Linked DNA regions of Nitrobacter winogradskyi Nb-255. The protein of the gene in region 1 interacts with the protein of each later gene in a pairwise test. Links are inferred from orthologs where the notes say so. Each region holds a gene or a part of one and is shown in the gene's direction. Other genes may lie near its edges.

Region 1 (4,547 bases):
TGTCGGTCACGGGCGGTGAGGCGCTGTACGCCGATCTCGGCCACTTTGGCCGCAAGCCGATTCAGGTAGCCTGGTTCTGTCTTGTGTTGCCATCGCTGCTGCTGAACTACTTCGGGCAGGGGGCGCTGATCCTTGCCCACCCCGAAGCCATCGAGAACACCTTCTACCGTCTGGCGCCCGCGCCGCTGATTCTGCCGCTGGTCATTCTGGCGACCGCCGCCACCGTGATCGCCAGCCAGGCGGTCATCACGGGGGCCTATTCGCTGATCCGTCAGGGCGTGCAACTGGGTCTGCTGCCGCGTTTCGAGGTGCGCTACACATCCGAGACCCATGCCGGTCAGATCTATCTGCCGCGCGTCAATCTGCTGTTGCTGATCGGCGTGCTGCTGCTGGTGCTGTTGTTCCGCACCTCCAGCGGGCTCGCTTCCGCCTACGGGATCGCCGTCTCCACCACGATGGTCGCTGACGGCATCATGGGCTTTGTCGTTGTCTGGAAGCTGTGGAACTGGCACCCGGCGGCTGCGGCGGCACTGGTCGTCCCGCTCGTCGTTGTGGACATGATGTTTTTCAGCGCCAATCTGCTTAAGCTGTTTGATGGGGCCTGGGTGCCGCTTCTGTTCGGCATCGCGATGGTGGTGCTGATATGGACATGGCGTCGCGGCGTGGCGATCCTCATCAAGAAGACCAGGCGCACCGAGGTGCCGCTTCTGGATCTCATTCAGAGCCTTGAGAAGCGGCCGCCGCATATCGTCAAGGGCACGGCGGTGTTCTTGACCAGCGACCCCAATTTCGTGCCCACGGCGCTTCTGCACAATCTGAAGCACAACAAGGTTCTTCACGAACACAACGTCATCCTGACGATCGAAACCGCGCAAACGCCTCGGGTCGGTCCCGCCGAGCGCGTGCGCATGGAAAACATCAGCGAAAAATTTTCGACCGTCAGCCTCCGCTTCGGATTCATGGAATCGCCCAACGTTCCGAAGGCGCTGGCCATCGCGCGCAAGCTTGGCTGGCAGTTCGATATTATGTCGACTTCGTTTTTTGTTTCCCGCCGGTCGCTGAAGGCGTCCGCGCAGTCGGGAATGCCTGCGTGGCAGGACAAGCTGTTCATTGCGCTGAGCCGGTCGGCCAACGATGCGATCGACTATTTTCAGATTCCGACCGGGCGCGTTGTCGAGGTCGGGACGCAGGTCATCATCTAGAGCGTTTTCGAGCGAAGTGGGTACCGGTTCGCGTGAAGAAAACGCGTCAAAACAAAATCATAGAGCACCGCTTCTGATTCAATCAGAAGCGAACATGCTCTAGACAAGCCGTCATAGAGCCGTGACGGCGCTTGATTTTATCCTCGCAAGGGGTGACCTTGCGCGGCCGAAGAAGCGGCGATACGGGCATCGCGCCGGGTGCGAGCGTCCGAAGGCAAAAGCGCGAGGAGGTCACGTTGGCGAATCTGAATTTTGTCGTTCACGATTTGACGCCGGAGGATGTCTCGAAAGGCATCACCGACGGACGCTATCTGCTGGTTGACGTCCGCGAGCCGAACGAAATTGCGGCGGAGGCCTTTCCGGACGCGGTGGTTGTCGCCCTGTCGACGTTCGACCTCTCGGCGATTCCCGATCCGCAAGGCAAGCAGGTGGTGTTTGCGTGCCGCTCGGGCAAGCGCTCGGTGAGCGCGTCGCTGGCGGCGCAGGCCGCCGGCCTTCCTTACGACAAGCATCTCGACGGCGGAATTCTGGGATGGAAGGCGGCAGGGTTGCCGACACGATCCGGCGGCTGAGAGTTGACGCTCTCGATGAACAAGGTCTTCGCTGACCTGCCGGTGACCATCTTCGAGACCATGTCGCAGCTCGCGCGCGACCACGACGCCATCAACCTCGGGCAGGGTTTTCCCGACGATCCGGGCCCGGAGGATATCCGGCGCGCGGCGGCGGACGCCGTTATCAACGGTTACAATCAGTACCCATCGATGATGGGCATTCCGGAGTTGCGGCAGGCGGTCGCCGCTCACTACCGCCACTGGCACGGTCTTGCGGCCGATCCGGCGAGTGAGGTGATGGTTACCTCCGGCGGGACGGAAGCGCTGACCAGCGCCATTCTCGCGACGGTAGAACCGGGCGACGAGGTCGTCGTCTTCCAGCCGTTCTACGACTCCTACCTTCCGATCATACGGCAGGCCGGCGGCGTTCCGCGTCTGGTTCGGCTGGAGCCGCCGCACTGGCGGTTGACGGAAGACGCGCTGCGCGACGCCTTCACCCCCAGGACCAGGGTCGTACTTTTCAACAATCCGCTGAATCCGGCTGCGGTGGTCTATGCGCGCAATGAACTGGAATTGCTGGCGCGGTTTTGCCAGGAGTTCGATGCGGTCGCGATCTGCGACGAGGTCTGGGAGCATGTGGTTTTCGACGGCCGCGAGCATATTCCGCTGATCACCGTTCCCGGCATGCGCGACCGCACCATCAAGATCGGATCGGCCGGAAAGATATTCTCCCTGACGGGCTGGAAGGTCGGCTTTGTCTGCGCCGCGCCGCCGCTTTTGCGGGTCATCGCCAAGGTGCATCAGTTTCTCACCTTCACCACACCTCCCAATCTTCAGGCCGCGGTCGCCGGGGGCCTTGCGAAGCCGGACGATTATTTTTTCGAGATGCGCCGCGATCTGGCGCGCCGCCGCGACCGCCTGACCCGCGGCCTCGAAGACATCGGGTTTCCGGTGCTGCCGTCGCAAGGAACCTATTTCCTGACCGTCGATCTCGCGCCGCTCGGACTCAATGAAACCGATCATGTGTTCTGCAGGCGCATCGTCGTGGACCATAAGGTCGCGGCGATCCCGGTTTCAGCGTTCTACGAAAAGGACGCGGTTACCTCGGTCGTACGTTTCTGTTTCGCGAAGAAGGATGCCACGCTCGACGCTGCGCTGGAGCGGCTATCCGACGCCGTGCGGAGGTGAGGCCGATGATTCCGAACCAATGCGTGTGGTTCTGGGCGCCCGTTGCATTGATGCTTGGTTCGGGCGCGGTCTTGTCGCCGCGCGCCGACGCCGCCGAGCGCGTCGTCAACTTTTTCAACTGGTCGAACTACATCGCGCCGGGCGTGCTCGAGGCCTTCACCGAGGAAACTGGAATCAAGGTGGTCTACGACACCTTCGACGCCAACGAGACGCTCGAAACGCGGCTCCTTGCCGGCAAGTCCGGTTACGATATCGTGGTGCCGACGGCGTATTTTTTGCAGCGTCAGATCGGCGCGAACATCTTTCGGAAACTCGACAAGTCGAAGCTGCCGAATCTGGCCAACGCATGGCCCATGGTGACGGAGAGGCTCGCAACCTATGATCCCGGCAATCAGTACGCCGTGAATTACATGTGGGGCACGACCGGCATCGGCTACAATGTCAAAGCAGTGCGGCGCATTCTCGGACCCGACAGCAGGATTGATAGTTGGGATGTCATCTTCGATCCGGACAAGCTCGCGAAGTTCAAGGACTGCGGCGTCCAGATGCTTGATTCCGCGGATGATATCCTGCCTGCCGCGCTCAACTTTCTCGGCCTCGATCCGAACTCGACAGAAAAGAGCGATCTCGAACAGGCAGCGGCTCTTGTCGGCAAGATCAGGCCGTATGTCCGCAAGTTTCATTCCTCGGAATATCTTAACAGCCTAGCCACTGGAGAGATCTGCCTTGTCGTCGGCTGGTCCGGCGATATCAAGCAGGCCCAAAGCCGCGCGGCGGAGAGCCATAACGGTGTCGAGATCGGTTATGCGATTCCGAAAGAGGGCGCCCAGATGTTCTTCGACAATCTGGCCGTTCTCCTGGATGCCAGGCATGTCGACGAGGCTTACGAGTTGATCAATTATCTCTATCGGCCGGACGTTGCGGCGAAGAATTCGGACTTCCTGTCCTATGCCAGCGGCAATCTGGCCAGCCAGAAGCTGATCGATCCGCAAGCCTTCAATGACAAGACGATCTATCCGGATGAAGCCGTGATGAAGCGGCTGTTCATCATAACTGCGCGCGATCTCGCGACGCAACGTTCGATCAACCGGCTCTGGACGCGCATAAAGACGGGACGGTGACAGGACGGAGAACTTTCTTCACGCGAACCGAATCCCGCTTCGCTCGAAAACGCCTTAACGCCAGCGGCGGTGCAGCCACAGCCATTGATCGGGATATTCGCGGATCCAGCCTTCGATCACCGAGGTGATGATCTGCATCGTTCCCTGCACGTCGATCCCGCCGTTTGCATCCCGCGCCGGCGTGATTTCTTCCGAAAGCTCGGCACGGAAGCGATGGTCCGGCAGGCGGATGATCCGCACGCCGTGGATCGGACATTCGATCTGCCGCAAAAGACGCGCCAGCGTCGGATTAGCCTTGGTCTTGCGTCCGAAGAATGTGACGTCGACGCCGTTGGTGAAATACTGGTCCACCAGCATCGCGACATGCTGGCCGTTTTGCAGCGCCTGAGCCAATCGGAGCGGTGCATCGCGGCCCGCGGGGATCAGTGTGCCCATATTGACGGAGCGCAACTGTTTGATCGCGCGGTCGGCCGATGCGATGTTCG
Region 2 (5,758 bases), 680 kb from region 1 along the record:
CGTGGAAGACCTCGTCGTTGCACGCGCCAGGCGGGCGCTCGAGGTCGGGGTCGACGGCGTCGTCGCATCGGCGTTGGAAGCCGCCGAGCTTCGCAAGCACACGAACAACAAACTGATGATCGTGTCGCCCGGAATTCGCCCGAGCGGCGGCGCCCGGCATGACCAGAAAAGGGTGGCCACGCCGTTTGAGGCCATGCGCGCCGGAGCGGATTATCTGGTGTTGGGCAGGCCCATCTACGCCGCGGACAATCCAAAAGCTGCCGCGCAAGCGATCATCCGGGAAATGGCGGATGCGCTGCGCCCGGATTGAATCAAGCTGCCTGCGCGGGATTCTGCCGGGTCATTTCTTTTCAAGCGCGCCGCTTGTGAGCCGTTGGTCCTGATCCCTTCGGACAAGCGAACAAAACAACTTGCGGAATGGACCGGGGGGCGCTATCGGGCCGTTATGGCCCAAAAACTGAAACCTGGCGTACGAGCCCGCGACGGCGGTGAATATACCTGTCCTGGTTGCGGCGCTGTCTACAGCGTGACCGTCTATACCAGTCCGTTCAAGGATACGGGTCAGGCGGATTGTAAGGTCTGCAACCAGCCTATCAAAAGCTGGAACCACGCAACGGCCTGGTGGTCGTACAAGTTGATCAAGCGGCCGCGCAAGTGATCGCCGAACCGGCGATGTCCCGACGCGACTTCGTCCTCCGCTAGAAGCATGATTCGATCAAGCTGATTGGATTATGCTTGGAAAGGTCGCGTCGCATTTCTTGCGGTGAGGGGTCACCAGAAAACCTGTGAGTCCCGGCTGCCGCAGCCGTGTGTTTGCGAAAAACCCGAAAACATCTCGTTTCGGCCTTTCCAACTGGCCTTTCGTAGGGCGATTAACCAAGGGGATTATTTCCAGCTCCATCTTGCCTTGACTTAAGAACAAATAGGGAACAATATTCTCGTTATGTTTTAGTCGAAGGAGCGGAAGCCATGTTGAGAATGTTTGTCGAGGAGGCGTCGGCGCTGGCGTCGATCGTGCTGTTCGTCGGAATGGTCGCTGTCTGGGCGCAGCTTATTCCCCAGCTTTCGTAAACGGGCGACCCGGGCGGCTGGGGAAAACGAGAACAGCCGCGTAGGTGGGGGGATTTCGCGTGGACTCGCCCGGCGCAAGTCCCCACCCTTCTTTTGTGAGTCGGCCTTGGCCGACGCTGGCTGATGATTGCCTTAAACCATGACCCAGAAGACCCTCGCGGCTCCCGCAGGTTTCGTTCACCTGCATGTCCATTCGGCCTATTCCTTGTTGAAGGGCTCGATCAAGATCCAGAAGCTGGCGGAACTGGCCAGGGCGGACCACCAGCCGGCCCTGGCGCTCACTGACACCGACAACATGTTCGGAGCGCTGGAATTCTCCGACAAAGTCGCAGGCCTTGGCATCCAGCCGATCGTCGGCTGTGAACTGGCGGTGGACTTCACAGATCAGGATGCCAATGCCCGAAACGCGCTACCGCCTGCCCGAATCGTCCTGCTGGCGACGCGCGAAGCCGGCTATCGTAACTTGATGCGGTTGAACTCCCGCGCCTTCCTCGAAACACCGGAGCATTGCAGCCCTCACGTCAATTGGGAGTGGCTACGGGATGAAAACGAAGGTCTGATCGCCTTGACCGGAGGGCCCGAGGGTCCCGTGGCGCAGGCGTTCAACGCCGATCAGCCCGCGCTTGCGACGGCCCGCTGCGACCGGCTCGCCGGGATTTTCGGCGACCGGCTTTACGTGGAGTTGCAGCGCCATGGGCTCGACAAGGAGCGGCGGGTCGAAGGTGCATTGATCGACCTCGCCTATGCGAAGGGCCTTCCGCTGGTTGCGACCAACGAGCCGTATTTTGCGACCTCCGATGATTATGAAGCCCATGACGCCTTGCTATGCATCGCCGGCGGTCGCCTGGTTGCGGAGACCGATCGCGAGCAATTGACGCCGGATCACCGCTTCAAGACCCGCGCGGAAATGGCTGTCCTGTTTGCTGACATCCCGGAAGCGTTGTCGTCCACGATGGAAATCGCGGAACGTTGCGCGTTCCGGCCGCGGACGCGCAAGCCGATCCTTCCGCACTTTACGGTGGCCTCGGACGCCGCCGCGGCGGACGGGAAAAACGATGAAGCCGCCGAATTGCGGCGACAGGCGCAGGAGGGACTTGCGAAGCGGCTGGCGGTGCATGGCGTCTCGACCGGAATGACGGAGCAGGACTACAGCGCGCGCCTTGACTTCGAACTCGATGTCATCACGCGCATGAATTACGCGGGCTACTTCCTCATCGTCGCGGACTTCATCAAGCACGCCAAGTCCAAGGGAATTCCGGTTGGGCCGGGGCGGGGCTCCGGCGCCGGCTCATTGGTGGCCTATGCGCTCACGATCACCGATCTCGATCCGATCCGCTTCGGCCTGCTGTTCGAGCGCTTCCTCAATCCCGAACGGATATCGATGCCGGACTTCGATATCGACTTCTGCCAGGAGCGGCGCGGGGAGGTCATCGACTACGTGCAGAAGCGCTACGGCCGCGACCAGGTCGCGCAGATCATCACCTTTGGCACGTTGCAGGCGCGGGGCGTGCTGCGCGACGTCGGCCGCGTCCTGCAGATGCCTTACGGTCAGGTGGACAAGCTGACCAAGCTGGTGCCGCAAAATCCCGCGGCGCCGGTCTCGCTGAAGCAGGCCATCGAGGGAGAGCCGAAACTACAGGCGTTTCGTGATGAGGACCCGGTGGTGGCGCGCGCGTTCGATATCGCCCAGCGCCTCGAAGGCCTGACGCGTCACGCCTCGACCCATGCGGCGGGCATCGTGATCGGCGATCGGCCCTTGAGCGAACTCGTGCCGCTGTATCGCGATCCGAAGTCCGACATGCCGGTGACCCAGTTCAACATGAAGTGGGTGGAGCCGGCGGGCCTCGTGAAGTTCGACTTCCTCGGCCTGAAGACGCTGACCGTTCTTGACGTCGCGGTGAAGTTGCTGAAGCAGCGGGGGATCGACGTCGATCTTGCCACGCTGCCGCTTGACGACGCGGCCAGCTACCAGATGCTGACCCAGGGCGACGTGGTCGGCGTGTTTCAGGTTGAAAGCCAGGGCATGCGACGGGCGCTGGTGGACATGCGTCCGGACCGATTCGAGGACATCATCGCGCTGGTCGCGCTGTATCGACCGGGGCCGATGGCGAATATTCCGACCTATTGCGCGCGCAAGCATGGCGAGGAGGAAGCGGAATATCTTCATCCGATGCTCGAGCCGATCCTGAAGGAGACCTTCGGCGTTATCATCTATCAGGAACAGGTGATGCAGATCGCCCAGGTCATGGCCGGCTACTCGCTCGGAGACGCCGACCTGCTGCGGCGGGCGATGGGTAAGAAGATTCGCTCGGAGATGGAGAAGCAGCGCGCGATCTTCGTGGCGGGCTCCGTCAACAACGGCGTTCCCCGAGGCCAGGCGGAAACGATCTTTGAGCTGCTGGCGAAGTTCGCTGATTACGGTTTCAACAAAAGCCACGCCGCGGCCTATGCGCTGGTCTCCTATCAGACCGCGTACATGAAAGCGCACTTTCCCGTCGAGTTTCTGGCGGCATCGATGACGCTCGATATGAGCAACACCGACAAGCTTTCGGAGTTTCGCGCGGAGGCCCAGCGCCTGGGCATCAAGGTCGAAGCGCCGTCGATCAATCGCTCCGGTGCGACCTTCGAGGTGAAGGAAGGCGTCATCTGTTATGCGCTGGCCGCGCTGAAAGGGGTCGGCGCGCACGCGGTCGAGCAGATCGTCGAAGCTCGCAAGGCCGGCATGTTCACTTCGCTGGCGGATTTCGCCGCCAGGGTGCCGCCGCGCGCCATCAACAAGCGCGTCATCGAAAGTCTCGCGGCCGCCGGAGCGTTTGAGGCGCTCGAGCCGAACCGCGCCCGTGTGTTCGCCGGCGCCGAGGCGATCCTTGCTGCGTGCCAGCGCAGCCACGAGGCGACGATGATCGGCCAGAATGACATGTTCGGCGGTCTGGCGGACGCGCCAGACATCATGCTGCCTCGGGCGGAGCCCTGGCTGCCCGCCGATCGGCTGAGGCGCGAATATGAGGCGGTCGGATTTTTCCTGTCGGGACATCCGCTCGACGATTATGCGACAGCGCTCAAGCGGCTCCGCGTCCAGTCGTGGGTCGAATTTTCCCGCGCGGTGAAGTCAGGTGCGACCGCCGGCAAGGTGGCTGCGACGGTGGTTTCGCGGATGGAGCGGCGAACCAAGACGGGTAACAAGATGGGCATCATCGGCCTGTCCGATCCGAGCGGCCATTTCGAGGCGGTGCTGTTCTCGGAAGGTCTCGCGCAGTTTCGGGAGGTCCTTGAACCGGGGGCAGCGGTGCTGTTGCAACTCGATGCGGAATTGCAGGGAGAGGAGGTGCGGGCGCGGGTGTCCCGTGCCGAACCGCTCGACGATGCGGCGGCCAAGACGCAGAAGGGACTGCGGATTTTCCTGCGCGATTCCAGGCCGCTCGAGTCGATCGAAAAGCGTCTTCAGGCGAACGACAACGGGGATCCGGCTGGCGCCGCGAAAGTTCCCGCATCGAGGCAGGCTGGCGAGGGCGAGGTCTCGCTGGTGATGATGCTGGACCTTGAGACCGAGGTGGAAATAAAGCTTCCTGGCCGCTTTCGGGTTTCGCCTCAGATTGCCGGCGCGATCAAGGCGGTCACGGGGGTCGTGGATGTTCAGGCTATCTGACCGGCCCGGGAGGGGCAGCCCGGCGGGATCGGATTGCCTTGCGTATGGCGGGTACCCTCGCTATACAGGCCGCCATCTCACACGGAAACATGGCCTGAAAAGCCGTCCGGTGGCTGCCGGACCGCAATCCTTTTGGTTTGACGGTTCGCCTGCTCACACGTTTCCGGAGGAACCAACCGGAGAATCGAACCATGGCGATACCTGAATTCACCATGCGTCAGCTGCTTGAGGCTGGCGTTCATTTCGGCCACCAATCGCACCGCTGGAATCCGAAGATGGCGGAGTACATCTTCGGCGCCCGCAACAACATCCACATCATCGACCTCGCGCAGACCGTGCCGCTGCTGCACCATGCGTTGCAGGCCGTCAGCGATACCGTCGCCAGGGGCGGCCGCATCCTGTTCGTCGGCACCAAGCGGCAGGCGCAGGATGGTGTCGCCGATGCCGCGAAGCGCTCGGCGCAGTACTTCGTCAATTCGCGCTGGCTGGGCGGTACGCTGACCAACTGGAAAACGATTTCAGGTTCGATCAAGCGGTTGCGCCATCTCGACGAGGTGCTCAATTCCGGCGACGCCAATGCCTACACCAAGAAGGAGCGGCTGACGCTTCAACGCGAGCGCGACAAGCTTGATCGTTCGCTCGGCGGCATCAAGGACATGGGCGGTCTTCCCGATCTGATGTTCGTGATCGACACCAACAAGGAAGACATCGCGATCCAGGAAGCCCAGCGGCTGAACATTCCGGTCGCGGCGATCGTGGACACCAACTGCGATCCGAAAGGCATCACCTATATCGTGCCCGGTAACGACGATGCGGGCCGCGCCATCAGCCTGTATTGCGACCTCATTGCCCGCGCGGCGATCGACGGCATTTCACGGGCTCAGGGCGAATCCGGCATCGATGTGGGTGCTTCGGTCCAGCCGGTGCAGGAAGAGATTCCAGCCGCCGCGCAGCCTGCCGGCTTCCAGGGTCTCGCCGGTCCGCGAGGCGTTGCCGACGATCTCAAGAAGCTCACCGGCGTCTCCGGGGCGATCGAGAAGA
Region 3 (4,644 bases), 510 kb from region 1 along the record:
CTTCCTTGCGGGAGCGCTGCTGATCTACAGTCTGCTCAGATCCATGACCGGCAAGAGCGCTGCGATTTTCGGCGCGCTTTGCTGGATCAGCATGCCCGTCGTCGCGCCCAAATTCATCAATGCCGAACCTGACATCGTCCTTTCGGTCCTGCTGTTCAGCGCATTCTGCATCTGGTGGCATGGAACGCGTGACAAGGGCATAACACCCGGACGATGGCTCTGTATCAGCGTTTTGATCGCCCTCGCCGGCCTGACCAAGGGACCGCAGGAGGTCGCATACTTCACGCTCGGCGTTGGCGCTTACATCCTCTTGAGACAGCGTGATCAGATTCCAGGATTCATCGCGGCGCATATCGGCGCCGGACTCGTCATCGGCGGCTGGTATGGCCTTGTTTATCAGACGGGCGACGCCGATACCTGGAAAGCTCACTCCCGTCTGACACAGACGACCGACGTCCTGGCGACGGTTCTTGGACATCTTGATTTCGTCAAGAGCCTGGCTGTGGAATTTCTGCCGGGCTCCATCCTGATAGGTCCCGCAATCATGATCGCTATCGACAGATGGCGAGATGGCCGACGCGATATGCGAGATGACCTGCTGCTTGCCGCGATCCTTTACTCTGTCGCCTGCACCCTCGTTCTGCTGTTCTGGCCGGGCAAAGTGGCGGCGCGTTATGCTATGCCGGGAACCATGACGCTAGCAGTGATCTGCGGGCTGCTGTTTGAGAACTGGCGTCACAGCCACCCCCGTGTCATCGCGCCCGCCCTGGTCGTGACTTGCATGATCTTTGGCGGCCTGCTCGTCCGAGGCTGGATAGTGATGCCCGTCGTTCCGCACCTGTTCCAGGAAAGCCGCCTGGCCGGCCAGGCCATCGATGCCATCCTCAAGGGAGATTCGAAGCCGCTCTACGTCGCAGGCGGAGATTCGACCGATTTCAACATGCTGGTTTACGTGCGGGGACCGATAAGCACGATCGCGTTGGATGAACTGGCTGAACTGAACGTCCCGGCCATCGCGGTTCTGCGTCCCGAACATCAGCGTGCCGTGCTTCAAACCAGGCCCGAACTGCACTTGATCGAAAAGGATAGCATCGTCTCGGGCAAGACTCATTACAACATCATCAAGATCATCCCTCCGGGGTGAAACGGGCAGATTTCGAGCGATGTCAGGCCCGGGTCCGAGCGATTGCGGCGGCGCTGCCCGCGATTTCAATTGACCCCGCAACCCTACCCGGTACTCTTGCACGACTGGCGTATGCGCCGTCTGATTTGTCGCCGATCGCGCTGCGGCCCTCCCCGTTCGAAGACCAATTGATATGCTCGGTAAGCTGACGATCGACGCCCTGCCTTTTTACAGCGGCATCGCCATGGCAGGAGCGCTGACCGTCGTATGCGGCGGGCTGGGCGTGGCCGTGCTCATCACATGGCTCGGTCGATGGCGCTATTTGTGGTCCGAATGGCTCTTGAGCCTCGACCACAAGAAGATCGGCATCATGTACGTGATCCTGGCGCTGATCATGTTGGTGCGCGGCGTCGTCGACGCTCTGATGATACGCACCCAGCAGGCCTTTGCATTCGAACCGCACGGCTATCTGCCACCGGACCATTTCGATCAGATCTTCACGTCTCATGCCACCATCATGATGTTCTTCGTGGCGATGCCGTTCGTGCTCGGTCTGTTCAGCATCATCATTCCGCAGCAGATCGGTGCGCGCCAGGTCGCATTTCCGTTCATGAACGCGGCGGGCCTGTGGCTGACCGTGTCGGGCGCGGCACTGGTGATGATATCGCTTGTCGTCGGCCGCTTCTCGGCCGCCTACTGGACCGCCTACCCGCCTCAATCGGGAATTCAGTTCAGCCCGGACGTCGGCGTCGATTACTGGATCTGGGCGGTCCTGCTCAGCAGCATCGGCGCCATACTGGCGGGAATCAGTTTTCTCGTCACGATCGTCAAGCGGCGCGCGCCCGGCATGAAGTTGATGGCGATGCCGCTGTTTACCTGGACGGCGCTTTGCACCAGCATCCTGATCATCACTGCCTATCCTGCCTTGATCGTTGCCGCGACGCTGCTTGGTCTCGACCGTCATCTCGGCATGCAGTTTTTTGCGGGCAGTAACGGCGTCGCGAACTATGTCAGCCTGTTCTGGATCTGGGGGCATCCGCACGTCTACATCCTGATCTTGCCGGCTTGCGGCATCTATTCGGAAGTCGTGGCGACATTCTCGGGACGGCGGTTGTTCGGCTATGCGGCTCTCGTCTACTCCATGATCGCGATCACCGTGCTGTCACTGGTCGTCTGGCTGCACCATTTTCTGACCATCGGCTCGGCTGCCGACGTGAGCGCCTTCTTTGGCCGTGCAGCTCCGCTCATCGCCGTGCCGACCATCGTGACAATCGTTTGCTGGTCGCTCACGATCTATCGTGGCGAGGTGCGATTCTCGGTCCCGATGCTGTTCACGCTCGGGTATATCGTCACGTTCCTCATAGGCGGCATTACGGGCTTCTTGTTCGCGGTGGTGCCGGCCGGCATCCACGACACAACTTTCCGGGTGGCGCATTTCCACAATTTGCTGATCCCCGGCGCGCTGTTCGGCTATTTCGCGGGCTATCAGTATTGGTTTCCGAAGGCATTCGGTTTTCGACTGGAGGAAAAATGGGGTCGACGTGCCTTCTGGTGCTGGCTCGTCGGCTTCGGTCTGGCCTTCATGCCGCTGTACATCCTCGGCCTCATGGGCATGCCGCAGCGCCTCAATCGCAGTGATGTCGCCGAGTGGCAGCCCTATCTCATCGCCGCGCAGGCCGGCGTCCTCCTCATCGTATGCGGCGTCGCTTTTCTGGCCATCCAGATCGCCGTCAGCATCCGCGACCGCAAAGCGCTTGCGGCCTCAAGCAACGATCCATGGAATGGCCGGACACTCGAATGGGCGACGGCCTCCCCGCCGGCGGCCTATAACTTCGCCGCCGTGCCGCCGGTGCAGGGCATCGATCCGTGGTGGACCATGAAGCAGGCGGGAACAGCGGATCAAGGACCCGCACGCTTCCATGACATCATCATGCCCGGCAAGAGCAGCGCCGGCGTCATGCTGGGTGCGATGTCCTTCGTATTCGCCTTTGCAATGATCTGGCACATCTGGTGGCTGGCGGCTGTCGGCGGGTTAGGCATGTTCGCCGCGGTGCTCTCGCAGACGTTTCATGATCATGCCGGCCAGCGCCTCCCCGCAAGCGACGTCGAAGCGATCGAAAGCCGCCGCCTCATCTCGCCAGCGCTTGGCCGCGAGGCGCCGACGTGACAGATGCCCTCATCACCGCCGATCATGGCGATGAAGCCGATGCTGAAACAGCCCGGCGCGCAATCGAGGAGAAAGCCTACGGTTTCCGGCTCTGCCTGGTAAGCGATGCGATCATCTTCGCGCTGCTGTTCGCCATTTTCATCGCGATGACGCGAGATGCCGCGGACGTATCGACCGAACGCCCTCTGCTCCGGCTGCCCCGCATCTTCCCCGAAACCATGTTGCTGCTGGCCAGCAGCGCAACCCTCGGCTTCGCCAGCATCGCGGCGGCAGCCAGGCAACGTTGGCGCGCGATCATCTGGCTGGGGCTGACCTTCGTGCTCGGGCTTGGCTTTGTCGTCACGGAAATTTTGGAGCTTTATGGCATGGCCGCCGCCCATGCCGGCCCGTGGCAAAGCGGCTTTCTTTCCGCTTTCTTCACGCTGATCGGCGCCCACGGGGCTCACGTCAGCCTCGGCCTCATCTGGATCGCGTTGCTGGGAGGCGAACTCGCATGGCGCGGGCCCGCCCTGGATCACGATGGTTTTGGATCGAATCGATCCAAAACCATGAGCGTAATCGATTCTAGTATTTTGGAGCGGGATGCGGGCGGAAAACCGCTACACACTCATCCCGCTCCAGGCGCGGTCTCGCGCCTGCACCGGCTAAGCCTGTTCTGGCATTTCCTCGTGATCGTCTGGATAAGCATCTTCGCGTTAGTTTACCTGCCGGGGCTTCTGTAACTCGCAGCGGCGCCGCAATCTCGGAAGGATCTACCCTCCGCGCATGCTACGTCGCGCGGCGTTGGCTGCGCCACCAAAAGCCGAACGTAACAAGCACGGCCGCGGCAAGACCGAACCAGGTGATGGCATACTGGATGTGATCATCCTTCAAATGCACATCGAGCGGTCCGGGCTTCGGAACGCCGCTCGCAGGCACCGGCTTCTCAAGATCGATATAGAAAGGTGCAACGTTTCCCCAGCCGAGGGCCTGCGCCATCGCGCCGATGTCGCGCGAGAACCACAGCCGCTTGTCGAGACTGGAGGACGGAGTCAACGCGCCAGATTTTTCCGGGAAGCGGAGATAACCGGTCATCGCGACAGGCTGGCCAGTCACCAATGGTTTCACGGCGATATCCTGCTGGCTGCGATCCTGCATGGTGTTCTGTACGAAGCCCGTATTGACAACGATCGTGCTACCGTTGCTCAGTCGAGCGGCTAGGAATGCCCATGTGCCCAGCCCGACGTCCGAGCGCAATCCGGAGCCAGAACTGTAAACCATCGCGTCGGGCCCCTGGTAGATCGCCGAAAAACTCACCCGACGAAATTCGTCCCTGGCCGGCGAGAATGTCGCCCAGTCCGCAGGTTCAGGCAAA

Evidence for each region. The genes of interacting proteins can lie anywhere in the genome.
Region 2: the proteins of NWI_RS06405 (region 1) and dnaE interact in binary tests that used the Escherichia coli proteins (3 or more experiments, as listed by UniProt). The link is inferred for Nitrobacter winogradskyi Nb-255 from one-to-one orthologs.
Region 3: the proteins of NWI_RS06405 (region 1) and NWI_RS03995 interact in binary tests that used the Escherichia coli proteins (3 or more experiments, as listed by UniProt). The link is inferred for Nitrobacter winogradskyi Nb-255 from one-to-one orthologs.

Annotation. Positions count from the first base shown.
Region 1 is NC_007406.1:1,362,788-1,367,334, forward strand. The notes cover bases 995-3,865. They hold NWI_RS06405 (aminotransferase), read left to right. Parts: upstream 995-1,789; coding sequence 1,790-2,941; downstream 2,942-3,865. Other genes in these bases: NWI_RS06395 (potassium transporter Kup), read left to right, coding at 995-1,202; NWI_RS06400 (rhodanese-like domain-containing protein), read left to right, coding at 1,439-1,774; NWI_RS06410 (polyamine ABC transporter substrate-binding protein), read left to right, coding at 2,992-3,865. In the rest of the region: more of NWI_RS06395, read left to right, coding at 1-994; more of NWI_RS06410, read left to right, coding at 3,866-4,062; NWI_RS06415 (lipid A biosynthesis lauroyl acyltransferase), read right to left, coding at 4,117-4,547. UniProt on the Escherichia coli protein: Shows aminotransferase activity with methionine and histidine as substrates, and to a lesser extent also with phenylalanine.
Region 2 is NC_007406.1:2,038,164-2,043,921, reverse strand. What follows is about bases 836-4,917. They hold dnaE (DNA polymerase III subunit alpha), read left to right. Parts: upstream 836-1,210; coding sequence 1,211-4,717; downstream 4,718-4,917. Other genes in these bases: NWI_RS09695 (30S ribosomal protein S2), read left to right, coding at 4,909-4,917. In the rest of the region: pyrF (orotidine-5'-phosphate decarboxylase), read left to right, coding at 1-310; more of NWI_RS09695, read left to right, coding at 4,918-5,758. UniProt on the Escherichia coli protein: DNA polymerase III is a complex, multichain enzyme responsible for most of the replicative synthesis in bacteria. This DNA polymerase also exhibits 3' to 5' exonuclease activity. The alpha chain is the DNA polymerase catalytic subunit.
Region 3 is NC_007406.1:852,476-857,119, reverse strand. The notes cover bases 836-3,803. They hold NWI_RS03995 (cbb3-type cytochrome c oxidase subunit I), read left to right. Parts: upstream 836-1,316; coding sequence 1,317-3,290; downstream 3,291-3,803. Other genes in these bases: NWI_RS03990 (cytochrome c oxidase subunit 3), read left to right, coding at 3,287-3,803; NWI_RS04000 (ArnT family glycosyltransferase), read left to right, coding at 836-1,144. Also shown: more of NWI_RS04000, read left to right, coding at 1-835; more of NWI_RS03990, read left to right, coding at 3,804-4,012; NWI_RS03985 (SURF1 family protein), read right to left, coding at 4,059-4,644. UniProt on the Escherichia coli protein: Cytochrome bo(3) ubiquinol oxidase is the terminal enzyme in the aerobic respiratory chain of E.coli that predominates when cells are grown at high aeration.